Regions from separate parts of the Roseateles microcysteis genome, predicted to be linked through region 1. Evidence: predicted binding sites of a transcription regulator. Region 1 holds the regulator's gene; each other region holds the start of a gene.

The links. Region 1 encodes FNR, which switches genes on or off when oxygen is low (the NO sensors DNR and NnrR bind a similar motif). Its sites were predicted from a motif close to TTGATNNNNATCAA; they were not measured.
Region 2: V3596_RS00205 (FeoA family protein) is a predicted target of FNR. The motif match lies at 2,738-2,751, and genes of this name have one in related genera.
Region 3: V3596_RS18365 (potassium channel family protein) is a predicted target of FNR. The motif match lies at 3,043-3,056, and genes of this name have one in related genera.

Annotation. Positions count from the first base shown of each region.
Region 1 is NZ_JBAJMV010000001.1:293,500-298,657, forward strand. Features, by position in the region: gene V3596_RS01340 (NADP-dependent isocitrate dehydrogenase) at 1-621, opposite strand, end outside; gene V3596_RS01345 (sulfite exporter TauE/SafE family protein) at 748-1,434, opposite strand; gene hemN (oxygen-independent coproporphyrinogen III oxidase) at 1,443-2,846, opposite strand; gene fnr (fumarate/nitrate reduction transcriptional regulator Fnr) at 2,946-3,707, shown strand; gene V3596_RS01360 (hypothetical protein) at 3,711-3,992, opposite strand; gene V3596_RS01365 (hypothetical protein) at 3,989-4,222, opposite strand; gene ccoG (cytochrome c oxidase accessory protein CcoG) at 4,243-5,158, opposite strand, start outside.
Region 2 is NZ_JBAJMV010000001.1:44,301-49,458, forward strand. Features, by position in the region: gene V3596_RS00195 (ABC transporter ATP-binding protein) at 1-1,477, opposite strand, end outside; gene V3596_RS00200 (BMP family lipoprotein) at 1,490-2,476, opposite strand; gene V3596_RS00205 (FeoA family protein) at 2,804-3,070, shown strand; gene feoB (ferrous iron transporter B) at 3,077-4,963, shown strand; gene V3596_RS00215 (DUF885 domain-containing protein) at 5,005-5,158, shown strand, end outside.
Region 3 is NZ_JBAJMV010000006.1:365,984-371,141, forward strand. Features, by position in the region: gene V3596_RS18350 (CobW family GTP-binding protein) at 1-192, shown strand, start outside; gene dksA (RNA polymerase-binding protein DksA) at 348-1,064, shown strand; gene V3596_RS18360 (hypothetical protein) at 1,107-2,945, shown strand; gene V3596_RS18365 (potassium channel family protein) at 3,092-3,874, shown strand; gene V3596_RS18370 (type III pantothenate kinase) at 3,882-4,649, opposite strand; gene V3596_RS18375 (methyl-accepting chemotaxis protein) at 4,767-5,158, shown strand, end outside.

The sequences.
Region 1 (5,158 bases):
GCCGCTCTTGGTGATCAGCTCCATCTTGACATTGCGGGGGCGGTCCAGCGTCATGGACTTTTCGCCGTGATAGAAGTCGCCGGCATGCATGTGCGAGACATGCGAGCGCGAGGCCTGGCTCCAGTCGGCCATGCTGTGCGGGTTCTTGCGGGCGTATTCCTTGACGGCCTTGGGTGCGCGGCGGTCGGAGTTGCCTTCACGCAGCACCGGGTTCACCGCGCTGCCCACGCACTTGTTGTAGCGCGCGCGGATGTCCTTCTCTTCGTCGGTCTTGGGTGCTTCCGGATAGTCCGGAATGGCGTAGCCCTTGCCTTGAAGTTCCTTGATCGCAGCCTTCAATTGCGCGACGGAGGCGCTGATATTGGGCAGCTTGATGATGTTGGCTTCGGCCTTCAGCGTCAGGCGGCCGAGCTCCGACAGGCGGTCGGGCACGCGCTGGTCTTCACGCAGGCATTCCGGGAACTGGCCCAGCACGCGGCCGGCAACGGAGATGTCGCTCGTCTCGACATTGACGCCCGCAGGCGCAGCGAAGGCGCGGACGATGGGCAGGAACGACGCCGTCGCCAGCAGCGGCGCTTCGTCGGTCAAGGTGTAGATGATGGTCGGTTGCTGCAGTGTCATGGGGTATCCAGGTCGGCCAACAATCAGGCGCAGTGGTGGGACAACTAGAGAGGCGATTCTAGGACAGCCGGGCCAGACTGGGAGCCCAGTCTTATATAAGTCTTGCGCTCGGCGGGTCGGCGCGGGCTAGCTGCAGAACGCAGCAATCTGGTCCCACAAGCCCATGGCCAACGCCCAGGTGGACGCAGCGGCCAAGGCAAGGCCGGCCAGACGAATGGCCCAGCCCGTGCCTTGTGCGCCCAGCGAGCGCAGCAGCGTCGGACCCAGCGCGAGCCCGATGCCCGAGGCTGAGGCAAAGGCAGCCATGACCAGGGCACCGGCAGGGGCGCTGCTGGCCAGGCCAGCGGTCAGCAAGGCGGATTGCAGCAAGCCGCAGGGCCAGGCCACCCAGGCCAGGCCGAGCAGACCGGACCGCGCCGGGGCGGACAGGGTGACCCGCCCGGCGCCAGGCATCGCCAGCCTCACCTCGCCTGCCTGCTCACTGACTTGCCTGCCAATCTGGCCCAGCCAGGCCGGTTGCCGGGCGAACACCAGCAGGTAAAGCCCCAGCAGCAGCGCCGCGCAATGAACCAGCAACCACAGGGGCCGCAGCCAGGCCGCAGCACCGCCGAGCCAGGCCAGGGCACCAACACTGGCGGCAGCGATGGCGCCACCAAGCGCGTAGCTGAGCAGGCGCCCAAGCTGGAAAGCGCCCATAGAACTGCGCCCACCGCGACTGCAGCCTGTCGCCGCCGCGCCGCACATCGCCAGGCAATGCGGCGTGCCAGCGAGACCCATCAGCAGGGCAGATCCGGCGAGTGCAGCATCCAGCATGGCAGCGTTCAGATGATTCGCGAGAAGCGCGCGCGTTGCTGGTCGGCCTGCAGATAGCGGTCGAACACCAGGGCCACGGCGCGGACGAAGTACCAGCCTAGCGCCGTCACCTGGATCGCGCCGGGCTCAATCTCGACCATGCCCGTTTCGGCCAGCGCGTGGAGCTTCTCCAGCTCGGCAGCGAAGTAGCGCTTGAAGTCGACCAGGTGCGCCAGCTCGATGGATTCAAACTCCACGCGGCCCTGGCACATCAAGGCCATGATGACCGCGCGGCGCACCAGGTCGTCGCGATTCAGGGCCAGGCCGCGCGCGGTGGGCAGCGCGTCATGACGCAGGGCGTCGTAATACTCAGGCAGCGTCTTCACGCTCTGGCTGTAGGTGGCACCCACACGGCCGATGCTCGAGACGCCCAGACCGATCAGGTCGCAATCCGGTTGCGTGCTGTAGCCCTGGAAGTTGCGATGCAGCCGCCCCTGGCGCTTGGCCACGGCCAAAGAATCGGTGGACAGCGCGAAGTGGTCCATGCCGATATAGCTGTAGCCATTGGAAAGGAAGCCGCTGATCGCACCGGCCAGCATCTGGATCTTGTCGCCGGCCTGCGGCAGCTCGGCCGCGTCGATGCGGCGCTGCGGCTTGAAGCGCTGCGGCAGATGCGCATAGCCGTAGAGCGCGATCCGGTCCGGCTTCAATGCCGCGACCTGGGCCACGGTGCGCGCGAACGAGGTGGACGTCTGCAGCGGCAGTCCGTAGATCAGGTCCACATTGATCGACTCGAAGCCCAGCGCCCTGGCCTCACGCATCAGGTCAACCACGCTGTCATGACTCTGCACGCGGTGCACGGCCTTCTGCACGTCCGGATCGAAGTCCTGCACACCGAAGGACAGGCGGTTGAAGCCGATCTTGCGCAGATGGGCCAGACGCTCGGCATTGACCGTGCGCGGATCGACCTCGATCGACACCTCGGCGCCCGGCTGCAGCCGGAAGGCCTGGCGCAGGTCGCCCATCAAGCCCTCGAGCTCGGCATCGCTCAGGAAGGTCGGCGAGCCGCCGCCGAAATGCATCTGCGAGACCTGCGGCTGCCGGTCGAGGTGGCGCAGCGTCAGCTCGATCTCCTTGCGCAAGGCGACCAGGTATTCACCGGCGCGCTCATGGTGCTTGGTGATCACCTTGTTGCAGGCGCAGTAGTAGCAGACCGATTCGCAGAACGGTATGTGCACGTAGACCGACAAGGGCGCGCTGCCCCCCACCATTTCCTTGCGCTGCTCCAGCGCCTGGATGTACTCGGTCTTGCCGAAGGCTTCGACAAAGCGGTCGGCGGTAGGATACGAGGTGTAGCGGGGGCCGGCGACGTCGAAGCGGCGCAGGAGGTCGGCATCGATGCCGGCGGTGGATTCGGTGAGCGTCTTGACCATGAACGCCACTGTGACCAAGCTCCCCGCCTTCAGACTTGATCCGGATCAATCTCTCATCGCTTGCGGCAGAGAACAATGCGCCAACGATTGAGGATCATCATGTTCACCGATACCGCAATGAGCGCCAGCACCCCTATCAAGCCCGAGCCGTTCAAGGTCGCCTGCTCCAGCTGCAATCTGCGCGAGCTCTGCTTGCCCGTCGGATTGAGCCAGGAAAACATTGACCAGATCGACAACATGGTCGGCCAGCGCAAGCAGGTGCCGCGCGGGGAAGCGCTGTTCCGCAGCGGCGACCCCTTCCAGTCGATCTTCGCGGTGCGCACCGGCTTCTTCAAGACCTGCGTGTCGTCGGAAGACGGCCGCGACCAGGTGACTGGCTTCCAGATGGCTGGAGAACTGCTGGGCCTGGACGGCATCAGCAGCGACCACCACAGCTGCGACGCCGTGGCGCTTGAGGACTCGCAGGTGTGCGTGATCCCGTTCAGCCGCCTGGAAGAACTGTCGCGCGAGTTCAATGAATTGCAGCGCCAGTTCCACAAGATCATGAGCCGCGAAATCGTGCGCGACCATGGCGTGATGCTGCTGCTGGGGTCGATGCGCGCCGAGGAGCGCCTCGCCGCCTTCCTCCTGAACCTCACGCAGCGCCTGCAGGCGCGCGGCTTCTCGGCTTCGAGCCTGGTGCTGCGCATGACGCGTGAAGAAATCGGCAGCTACCTCGGGCTCAAGCTCGAGACCGTCAGCCGCACATTCTCGAAGTTCCAGGACGACGGCCTGCTGGAAGTGAAGCAGCGCCAGATCCGCATCATCGACCAGGCAGGCTTGCAGCAATTGGTCAACGGCACGAACTGCGCCGCGAACTGACGTTCAGCGGGGCCAGTGAGGGGCGCTGCGGCGCCCTTTTTCTTCTTCATCCGGCATGCGGGCCATCAACACGCTGATGGCGCATGCAATGCTGATCACCAGCCACAGGACGAGAAAGGTCAGCGTGTAAACGCCCTGGCTCGACAGGCTCAGGTGCTCGCTGATCCAGAGCTCGCTGGGGTCGACCTGCGCGAAGACCAGGGCCTCCAGCACACCGGCCATCACAAAGGCCGGCCACAGCACGACCATCGCCAGGCCTCGCCCGCTGACCGGCTCGGTGCTCATTTGCCGCCCGTGGCCGCGTGGTTGCGGGCCCGCATCGCAGGCTGCTGAGCGGCATCGTCGATGCCCTCGGCCGAGGGCCGCGAGGCCTGCTCGATCACCGGATCGGGATGCGTGATGGCCAGGGTCAGCGTGGCAAAGCTCGCCACCACCACGGCGGCAGGGCCGCCAATCACCAGCCACATGAAGCGATAGCGCCACCAGGGCTTGGCTGCATGGATTGCGTCGGACATGGGGACTCCTTGCTCTGTATTCATCGTGGCACCACGAAGGTGGATTTCTCGGCGAGGGGGGCCGCACCCGCGCCATTCAGGACGAACTCTATGTGCTGAGCGCCAGCACCGGCCGCCGTGGCGGCCTCTGGCGGCAAGCGCAGCGCTACCGTAACCCAGCGGGCTTCGGCCGGCGCCAGCGTAAGGCTCACCGGCGCCGCGAGCTTCAGGCCCTGCAGACCGCGTGCATCAAGCTGCAGCATCTGCGGCTGCTCGGTGGCATTCATCAACTGCACGCGGTAGATGTTTTCGACCAGGCCATCTTCGACGATGCGGGCCAAGCTGGCACGATCACGTACCACGTCCATGCGCACCGGGGCACGCGTGGCCAGGCTGTAGACCAGTGCGATGCAGACCAGCAAGAGCACGGCCGAATAGACCATCACGCGCGGCCGGAACATGCGCCGTATCAGCTGCAGCTTCGTCAGGTGCTGCGACAGACCGTTCTCGGTGTCGTAGCGGATCAGCCCCCGCGGGTAGCTCATCTTGTCCATCACGTCGTTGCAGACGTCGATGCAGGCGGCGCAGCCTATGCATTCGTATTGCAAGCCCTTGCGAATATCGATGCCGGTCGGACAGACCTGCACGCAAAGCGTGCAATCGATGCAGGAGCCCAGGCCCTGGGCTGTCGGGTCCGCCTTCTTGCTGCGCGAACCACGCGGCTCGCCGCGCTCGCTGTCGTAGCTGATGATCAGCGTGTCCTTGTCGAACATCGCACTCTGGAAGCGCGCATACGGGCACATGTACTTGCAGACCTGCTCGCGCATGTAGCCGGCATTGCCATAGGTGGCAAAACCATAGAACAGCACCCAGAACGTCTCCCAGGGCCCCAGGCCGAAGCTCATGACCTCGGCGGCAAGCACCTTGATCGGCGTGAAGTATCCGACGAAGGTGAAA
Region 2 (5,158 bases), 250 kb from region 1:
CGTTCATCACGATCACGCGGTCGGCCAGGGCCAGGATTTCGTCCAGCTCCGAGCTGACCAGCAGCACAGCGCAGCCGGCATCGCGCAAGGCGCGCAGCTGGTTGTGAATGAACTCGATGGCGCCGATGTCCACGCCGCGCGTGGGCTGACCCACCAGCAGAACAGTGGGCGCCTGGCCGATCTCGCGGGCCAGGATCAGCTTCTGCTGGTTGCCGCCAGAGAACTTGCTGGAGCCCAGGTTCTCGTCGCGCGGGCGCACGTCGAAGCGCTCCTGCATCTCGCGGGTCAGCGAACGCATGCGTTGCTGGTCCATGCCCCAGGCCAGCGGCTTGGACGCGTACTGTTGCTGGTAGCCCAGCGCCGCCGTCTCCCAGGCGGGGAAGCTCATCACCATGCCGCAGACGTGGCGGTCTTCCGGCACATGCGCGACTTTCAGCTCACGGGCGCGGCTGGGGTTGAGCCAGTTCGCGGCTGTGAACTTCTGGCCGGCCAGTTGCAGCTCGCCGGCGTCCGGCGCATGCATGCCCGACAACACTTCCAGCAGCTCGCTCTGGCCATTGCCCGAGACGCCAGCCACGCCGACGATCTCGCCTGCCTGAAGTCGCAGCTTGATATCGGAGAGCACGGCCACGCCCTGCTCGTTGCGCAGCGAAATTCCATCGGCCGACAAGCGCAGATCAGCGCCAGGCTTGGCCGCGCCGGCGGTGCGGCCAAGGTTGACCTTGCGGCCCACCATGGCTTCGGCAAGGTCTTCGGGGTTCGTGGAGGCTATGGCGCAGGTCTTGATGACCTGGCCGGCGCGCATCACCGTCACTGCATCGCACAAGGCCATCACTTCCTTGAGCTTGTGCGTGATGATGATGATGGTCGTACCCAGGCTGCGCAGCTTGCGCAGCGTGTCGAACAGCTGCAGCGTTTCCTGCGGCGTCAGCACGGCCGTGGGCTCATCCAGGATCAGGATCCTGGCGCCGCGGTACAAGGCCTTCAGGATTTCCAGGCGCTGCAGCTCGCCCACCGGCAGCTCGCCCACCAGCGCATCGAGCCGCACTTGCAGGCCGGTATCAATCATCAGCTTCTGCAGGCCGGCACGCACTGTCTTGGCGCCAGGTTTCAGCCAGAAGCTGGGCTCGGCGCCGAGCATCACGTTGTCGAGGCAGGAGAGCGTATCGACCAGCATGAAATGCTGATGGACCATGCCGATGCCCAGCGCAATGGCCTGGTGCGAATTGCTGATGGACACGCGATCGCCACGCACCTCGATATGCCCGCCATCCGCCTGGTAGTAGCCATAGAGGATGGCCATCAACGTGCTCTTGCCGGCGCCGTTCTCGCCCACGATCCCATGCACCGTACCCTCGGCCACCGCCAGGCTCACGCCGCGGTTGGCCTGCACGGCGCCAAAGCGCTTGTCGATCTCGCAGAGACGGACCGCAGGATGCAAGGATGGCGCCGAAGCGCCACGAAGGGGTTCAGACATGCCGCGAACGGATCAGTACTTGCAGGCGTTGTCGGCCATGTAGTCGGCCACCTTGATCTTGCCGGCAATGATGTCGGCCTTGTAGGCATCGACCTTGGCCTTGACCGCCGCACTCACCAGCTTGGCGTTGTGCTGGTCCATCGCGTAGTCCACGCCGCCTTCTTTCAAGCCCAGGTTCTGAACGCCGGGCTGGAAGCCCTTCAGGACGTTGTAGACCGCGACGTCCACGCGCTTGACCATGGAGGTCAGCATCGTGCCGGGTTGAATGTGGTTCTGGTTGCTGTCAACGCCGATGGCCAGCTTGCCCGCATCCTTGGCGGCTTGATAGACGCCCGAGCCCGTGCCGCCAGCGGCAGCGAAGACGATGTCCGAGCCCTTGGCGAACTGCGCCTTGGCCAGCTCGCCGCCGCGCGTCGGGTCGTTCCATGCGGTGGACGTGGTACCGGTCATGTTGGAGAAGACCTCGGCCTTGGGATTGGCCGTCTTGACGCCTTGCTCGTAGCCGCACTGGAACTTGCGGATCAGCGGAATGTCCATACCGCCAACGAAGCCGACCTTGCCGGTCTTGCTGCTCAGCACGGCCATGGCGCCGACCAGGAAGCTGCCTTCATGCTCCTTGAACAGTACCGACTGCACATTGGGCGCGACGACAGCTGCATCGATGATGGCGAACTGCGTCTTCGGGAATGCCTTGGCCACCTGCTGCAAGGCCGAAGCCTGTGCGAAGCCAATGGAGATGATGGGGTTGGCGCCACGCTCGGCCATGCGGCGGATCGCCTGCACGCGCTGGGTGTCATTGCTGATCTCGAACTCGAGGTAGTTCTTGCCGGTTTCCTGCTTCCAGCGTTCGACACCGCGGTAGGCCGATTCGTTGAAAGACTTGTCGAACTTGCCACCCATGTCGAAGATCACCGCCGGATCGGCCACCGCGGGCACGCTGGCAATTGCAGACAGGGCCGCCGCGACAACGCCGAGGCTGAACGAGGAAACAAGCTTCATGGGAGTACCGATCAGGCTGTTGTGAAGGTGGGCGCCATTCCCGGCACCCTGCCGCTTTATATCGCGCCCCTGGCCCTTGCCCGAGACTGCTTTGCCGGCATTTTAAGGAGCCGCAGTGTACAAGCAGCCTGCGGGAACTACTAAACGTTTGCGCCCCAGCATTGGCGGGTTTGCGCAAATTTTCTGGGCGCTCATTCCGGGGCGCATTTCGGGGCTCAATGCAAGCACTGTTTCGGGGCACCACCGAAAGCCGGTCCGGGCTTGATTTACATCAGTCAATGAGAATCAGTCTCGTTTAAGATGCCAGAACCGCTGCGGCACAGAACAATGACTCCGACACCCACCCCCACCACCCTCGCTGAAGCACCCGTTGGCGCCGACATGCAGATCGACGCGGTGCAGGCGCCGGCGGAAGCCCCGGAATGGGGGCCCTGGCTGGAGCAGATCGGCTTCGTGCCCGGCGAGCCAGTCCGCCTGATGACGCGTGCCGCCCTGGGTGGCGACCCGCTGGTGGTGCGCATCGGGCATTCGACCTTTGCCCTGCGCAAGGCGGAGGCGGCCTGCATCAGGGTCTCGGCAACTGCCGCCACCTGAAGCGGCATGCAGCAGCACAGCGCCACCATCCATGTCCATCCTGCCGGCCTGCTGCTGGCGCTCGTGGGCAATCCAAACTGCGGCAAGACAGCACTCTTCAATCGCCTGACCGGCAGCCGCCAGAAGGTGGCCAACTACGCCGGCGTGACCGTCGAGCGCAAGGAAGGCCGGATCAAGACCGCCAGCGGCAAGACGCTGCGCCTGCTCGACCTGCCCGGCACCTACAGCCTGTACCCGCGCTCGCCCGACGAGCGCGTGACCTGCGACGTGCTGGCCGGCCGTGCCAAGGGCGAGCGCAAACCCGACCTCGTGGTCTGCGTGCTCGATGCCACCAACCTGCGGCGCAATCTGCGCCTTCTGATGGGCATCCAGCGCCTGGGCCTGCCCTGCGTGGTCGCCCTGAACATGGCCGACCTGGCGGCTCGGCGCGGCATCCATATCGACGCCGAGGCGCTTTCGCGCAGCCTCGGTGTGCCGGTGATCAAGACCGTCGCCACCCACGGCGATGGCATTGCCGAGCTTACCGGCGTGCTGGAGCAGCGCGATCACTGGCGCCCTCTGCAGATCTCGGGGCTCAGCGCCCAGGGCCATGCCGATCAGTCGGACCAGGCCCGCGTCAACAGCATCCTCGGTGAACTGGGCCTGGCCGCACAGAGCAGCGAGCTGCCGAGTGACCGCGTGGACCGCTGGGTTTTGCATCCGGTTTTCGGCCCGGCCCTGCTGGCCGTGCTGCTGTTCCTGCTGTTCCAGGCAGTGTTCAGCTGGGCCGAGCCGCCCAAGGACCTGATCGAGGCAGGCGTTTCCTGGCTGGGCCAGCAAGCCATCACCTTGATGCCCGACAACTGGCTGCGCAGCCTGCTGGTGGACGGCGTCATTGCCGGCGCCGGCGGCGTGCTGGCCTTCCTGCCGCAGATCCTGATCCTGTTCTTCTTCATCCTGGTGCTGGAGGAGTCGGGCTACCTGCCGCGCGCGGCCTACCTGCTGGACCGCATGATGGGCTCGGTGGGCCTGTCGGGCCGCAGCTTCATTCCGCTGCTCTCAAGCTTTGCCTGCGCCATTCCCGGCGTCATGGCCACGCGCTCGATTGCCAACCCGCGCGACCGCCTGGTCACCATCATGATCGCGCCGATGATGACCTGCTCGGCGCGGCTGCCTGTGTATGCCTTGCTCATAGGCGCCTTCGTCCCGCAGCGCGAGCTGCGGGGCGGCATCGAACTGCAAGGCCTGGTGCTGTTCGCGCTCTATTTCGCCGGCATCGTCGGTGCGATGGCAGTGGCCTGGATACTCAAGCGCTTCACCAACGGCTCGCAGACCCGGCCGCTGATGATGGAACTGCCGGCCTACCATTGGCCACAGCCACGGAACATTGCCATCGGCCTGTGGCAACGGGCCGAGATCTTCCTGCGCCGCGTGGGCGGCATCATCCTGGTGCTGACCGTAGCGCTTTGGGCCTTGTCGAGCTTCCCCGGCGCGCCCGAAGGTGCCACCGGGGCGCCGATCCAGTACAGCATTGCCGGCTGGCTGGGCCGCGGCTTGGCGGTGATCTTCGAGCCCATCGGATTCAACTGGCAGATCAGCCTCGCGCTGGTGCCCGGTCTTGCCGCCCGCGAAGTGGCGATCAGTGCACTCGGGACGGTCTATGCACTCTCGGCTGCCTCCGGCGATGCAGCGCAGGCCCTTGGCCCCTTGATCGCGCAGAGCTGGAGCCTGCCCACCGCTTTCTCGCTGCTGGCCTGGTACGTGTTTGCACCGCAATGCCTGGCCACGCTGGCCGCGGTGAAGCGCGAGACCGGCGGCTACCGCATGCCGCTGATCATGGCGGCCTATCTGTTCGGCCTGGCCTACCTGGCGTCCTTCATCACCTACCGTGTGAGCACCTGGCTCCTGGGCTGAAGCGGCTATGCTGCCCGCCTTCGAGGAGACGAGAGGCCATCATGCCCAAGAACAATTTCACCCGCACAGCCCTGACCGGCGCCTGCCTGCTGGCCGCGCTGACACTGGGCGCCACACCTGCCATTCAGGCAGCCACGCCTGTCAACACAGCCGCCAACAAGGCATCAGCCAAGGGCCAGGCCTTCAATCAGCTGA
Region 3 (5,158 bases), on a different contig from region 1:
CGCTACAAGGGCGTGCTGCACATGAAGGGCAGCGACAAGAAGGTGATCTTCCAGGGCGTGCACCAACTGATGGGCTCGGACCTGGGCCCCAAATGGCTGCCCAGCGAGAAGAAGATCAGCAAGATGGTGTTCATCGGCATCGACCTGCCGAAAGACATTCTTTTGCAAGGCCTGGAGGGCTGCCTGGTCTGAGCCCGTGGCCAGGGGCCGACCGAGGGTTGGCCCGGCCCAGGCAAGCACCAGGATCTCCCGTCAGCAACAAGGCAGACAAGCATGGCTACAATCCGCCGCGCCCGAGCTTGGCTCAAGGCCTATAAATCCTTGACACAAATGCGTTTCGGCCCGGCCTGAGCAGGTATAAAGTCCCAAGCGAGGAGACGATAGTGAGCAAGACCACGGCCCCCAAGTCCACCCCGGCGCACGCAGCGAGCGCCGAGGCGCGGCCGGCCGCCAAAACCACCAAGGCCAAGGCCGCCGCAGCGGCGCCTGTTGCCGAGGTGGCAGCCCCGGCCAGCAGCACCAGCCGATTCGCAGATCGTTTTGCTCCACCCAAGCCGCCAACGCGCCAAATGAGTAGTCCCGTGATTGAAAGCCCCCGTACCCCCGCCAAAGCCGACCCCAAGCTGGTCAATGCCTGGAAGACCAAGGCTGGCAAGGATCTGACCGACGCCGAAGTGCTGGCCATGCCAGAGTCGGAGTACATGAACGACAAGCAGATCGAGTTCTTCCGCGGCAAGCTCACCGAGCTGAAGGACGGCGTTCTGTCCAATGCCGGTGAAACCACCGAGCACCTGCGCGAAGACACCTCCATCGTGCCGGACCCCGCCGACCGCGCGACGATCGAAGAAGAACATGCCCTGGAGCTGCGCACCCGCGACCGCGAGCGCAAGCTGCTGAAGAAGATCATGCAATCGCTGGCCCGCCTGGACACCGGCGAGTACGGCTATTGCGATGAAACCGGCGAGCCCATCGGCCTGGGCCGGCTGATCGCCCGCCCGACCGCTACTCTTTCGCTGGAAGCTCAGCAGCGTCGCGAGCTCAAGCAGAAGATGTTCGGCGATTGACAGCTTCAACAAACAGCTCGAAGACCAGCCCGACCCGCGCGCATGACTGATCCGAAAGACGGCGAGAGCTTCTTCCGCAAGGTCGCGCGCTTCGTGGCCAACCCCACGACCGACTGGGCCGAGCTGAATTCGCGCCAGGACGACCCCGAGGCCGATGCGGCCAAGGCCGAGCTGCGCGCGATGGTGGAACGCAAGCGCCGCAACGACTTCGTGCGCAAGCGCGAGCTCGACATGCTGCGCCGCATCCGCCGCGAGGGCCTCACGCCCGAGCAACTGGCCGCACTGGGCGGCTCCTCCTCGCGCATCGACGACATGGAGCGCGGCGCCAGCGGCGGAGCCCGCAACAGCGGCATCGACTCCAAGCTCGAGCAGGGGCTGAAGGCCAAGATCGACCAGATCGAGCAGCAAATGGCCGGCGAGAACTTCGCCAACACCCAGGTGCAGCAGGCGGCCCACCCGCCCGGTTTCTTCGAGACCAGCACCCGCCCCATCCATTTCGCCTCGACCACCACCGAGCCGCCGGCCGCCCGCGTCAGCGAGTTCTCTTCGCCCGAAGAAGTGGAGCGCCTGGAGGCACCGCCGACTCCGGCCGTGGCCACCATGGGTGCCGGCATGTCGCCACCGTCCAGCGGCGCGCCCAGCCGCCTGCCCGATCTGCATTTCGAGGTCGAGCCGACGCTCAGCTTCAAGCTGGCCGAGCAGCGCCCGGCAGCCCCGCCACCGTCTGCCGTGGCACCGCCGCCGGGGCCCGAACTGCCGATGCCGCCGCCGGTGTCGGCCCCGGCCGAGCCCGCCGAACTGGTGCATGACGCCGAGCTCGACAACGCGGTGATCGCCTTTGCCAATGCCGACTACGAAAGCTGCGAGCGCGACCTGATCGAGCTGACCCGCGCTGGCGGCCCGCGCAATCTGCATGCCGAAACCTGGCTGGTGCTGTTCGACCTCTACCGCGCCACCGGCCAGGCCGCCAAGTTCGAGCCGCTGGCACTGGAGTACGCGCAGCAGTTCGGCCTTTCAGCGCCGCAGTACTTCTCCATGCCCAAGCTGGTGGCCGATGCCGCCCGCAACGAGCGCGTCCCCAATGCCAAGGCCGGCGGCGTCAGCTGGACCGCGCCCGAGCAGCTGACGCTGGAAGCCATCATCAAGCTGGAGCAGCGCTGCCAGATGATGCCCATGCCCTGGGTGCTGGACTGGGGTCCGTTGAAGACCCTGGACAGCGACAGTGCCACGCGCCTCCGCCAGCTGTTCCGCAACTGGGCCACGCAACCGCTGGACATCCGCTGGCTCTCGGGCGACCAGTTCCTGCAGCAGCTCAAGGACCTGGCGCCGGTCTCGGTGCGTGCCACCGACACGGCCTTCTGGATGCTGCGCCTCGAAGCGCTGCGCCTGGTGAACCGGCCCGATCATTTCGACGAAGCGGCGATCGACTACTGCGTCACCTACGAGGTGTCGCCGCCGTCCTGGGAGCCGACCAAGTGCCGGGTGCGCGTCAGCGGCCAGTCGCTGTCCACCGCTGGCATGCCCAACTCGACCGTGCATGGCAGCGAGCACACCACCGGATTCCTCGAATCCCAGATCACCGAGATGGCCCAGCTCTCGGCCAATGCTCAATTGGAACTCAGTGGCCAGCTGACCGGCGACATCGGCGAAACGCTCAAGACCATGGCCGGCCAGCTCGGTGCGGCCACCACCATCATCATCCATTGCCCGCTGCTGATACGCCTGGACTTCATGGCGGCGGGCGACCTGCTGAACTGGGTGCTGACCCGGCGCAGCGAGAACCGCGCGGTGATCTTCACCGAGGCGCACCGCCTGGTGGCCCTGTTCTTCGGCGCGATGGGCATCAACGAGCACTCGCGCGTCAAAGTGCGACAAGCCTAGGGCTTTCGCGCTTCAGAGAAGACTCATATCCCGCAGGGATGTGATGTCGGAACTACGGTACGGCAGGCCTGACCGACGGCCGCGCACCTTGCGAGGCTTGACGCGACTCAAGGCGCTGCGGCCGGCCCGGGATTAGGCTGTGCAGCATGCCGCACCGTATCGCCACCCGTAGCTGGGGGCTGGCCAAGCCCCACCCGATGAATGCCGCCGCCAGCCGGGCCGAGGCGCGATGGCGCTGGCCGGTGCTGATCGCCCTGATGTGCACAGTGCCAGCCTTCTACATCGAGCTGCTGGACAACCTGCCGACGCCACTGGCCATCGCCATCTACCTGGGCGCGGCCCTGCTGGTTCTGGTGTCGCTCTGGCGAGTCGCCAGGCAACTGCCGGATCCCCTCGACTACCTGCGCGCCAATGCTCTTGACCTGGTGCTGGTGACAGGCCTGCTCGCCGCCGCCAGCCTGCCGCCCAGTACCGCTTCGCATGGCGCGCTGGCCGCGCGCCTGCTGGTGGCGCTGCTGACGCTCGCCCGCATGGTCTGGGCGATCAAGTCCTGGGTGACGCGCGGCGGCCTGACCTATCTGCTGCTGATTGCCCTGGTGGTGCTGGGCTTGTGCGGCGTCGGCTTCTGGGCCCTGGAGCCTCGGGTCCAGGGGCTGGGCGAGGGCCTGTGGCTGGCCTTCACCACCGCTGCCACGGTGGGCTACGGAGACCTCGTGCCCAGCACGCCGGCCGCGCGGATCTTTGCCGTCTTCGTGGTGCTGCTGGGCTATGCCGTGCTGTCGCTGGTGACTGCGGCCATCGCAGCCATGTGGGTGGAAACCTCTGAACACCGGATGGAAGACGACATCCTGCGGGACGTGCACGCCCAGATGCGCGAGTTGCGCGAGGAGATCCAGCTGCTGCGCGCGCAGCTGAAGGACGGCGGCTGACCGGCCGCTACAGCGCCAGTCGCTGCGCCTGCAGCGCAAGAATCCCGTCGAAGATCAGGCTCTCGTGCAGCTCGTGCTCGAGCTCCACGGCCGGTGCCACCTTCCAGCCTGCGCCACCCGTCATCACCGTGAGCGGCGATTGCCCTGAGCGGCGCTGCAGATGACGGTGCATGCGCTCGATGGCGCCGACGATGGCATAGGTGCCGCCGCTGGTCAGCGCATCCGAGGTATTGGTCGGAAACTCCCGGACCTCGCCGGTCGGCACACGCAGGCCGGCCGTGCCGCCTTCCAGCGCGCGCAGCATGATGCCGTGGCCCGGCAGGATCAGGCCGCCCAGAAAATGGCCTTCAGCGTCCAGCGCATCGACGGTCACCGCTGTGCCCACCATGACCACCAGACAGGCCCGCGGCAGGCCACGGCGCACCACCAGCGAGCGCGCGCCGATCAAGGCCACGAAGCGGTCGGTGCCCAGCCGGCTCGGGTGGTCGTAGCCATTGGTGATGCCGCCGGCATGAGCCGCCGAGACGACCCAGCGTGGTTCGATGTCCCAGAGCTCGAGCTGCTCCTCGACGCGGCGGCGCACCGCATCGCCCGCCACGTTGCAGCCCAGCATGCTGTGCGGTGCCGGCAGCGCAGCCCATTCGGTTTCGGCCAGGCGGTCGATGTTTTCCAGGAACACCGCACCATGTTGCAACAGCACGGCGCCGGGTTGGGGCGAGGCATAGAGCGCCCATTTCAGTCGCGTGTTGCCGATGTCGATGGCCAGAAAACTCATGGAGTGGCTGAGCGTGGTGCGCATTGCGGTGGCGGTTAGCGTAACAGCCCTGCGCGGACAAACGCCCGGGGCGCGCGACGGGTTATAACCGGCACTGTCTTGGTGCAGGAGTGATGCATGAATTTTTCCGTCCGTAGCAAGCTCTGGATGCCGGTGGCTGGCCTGGCCGTTGTGGTGGTACTGATGACGCTGTCCTCCGCCACGCGAACCAAGAGCCTGGCCGAAGAGGCACGCCTGAACCAGGCGCGCCAGCAGCAGAAGTTCGATCTCTCGCTGCGCTGGCGCGGCCAGACCGAGACCAATGCCACGCGGGCGGTGGCCGGCATCATCAGCAGCGATGCGGCCGTCACTGCCGCATTCAAGCCCGAGATCGAGGCGACCACGACCACCATCTCCGAGATCCAGAAGCAGCTCGAGGAGCTGGCTACCGAGCCTGAAGAGAAGGCCGCCATGGCCCGCATCGCCGACACCCGCAAGGACTACATCGCCGTGCGCGCCGACGTCAGCAA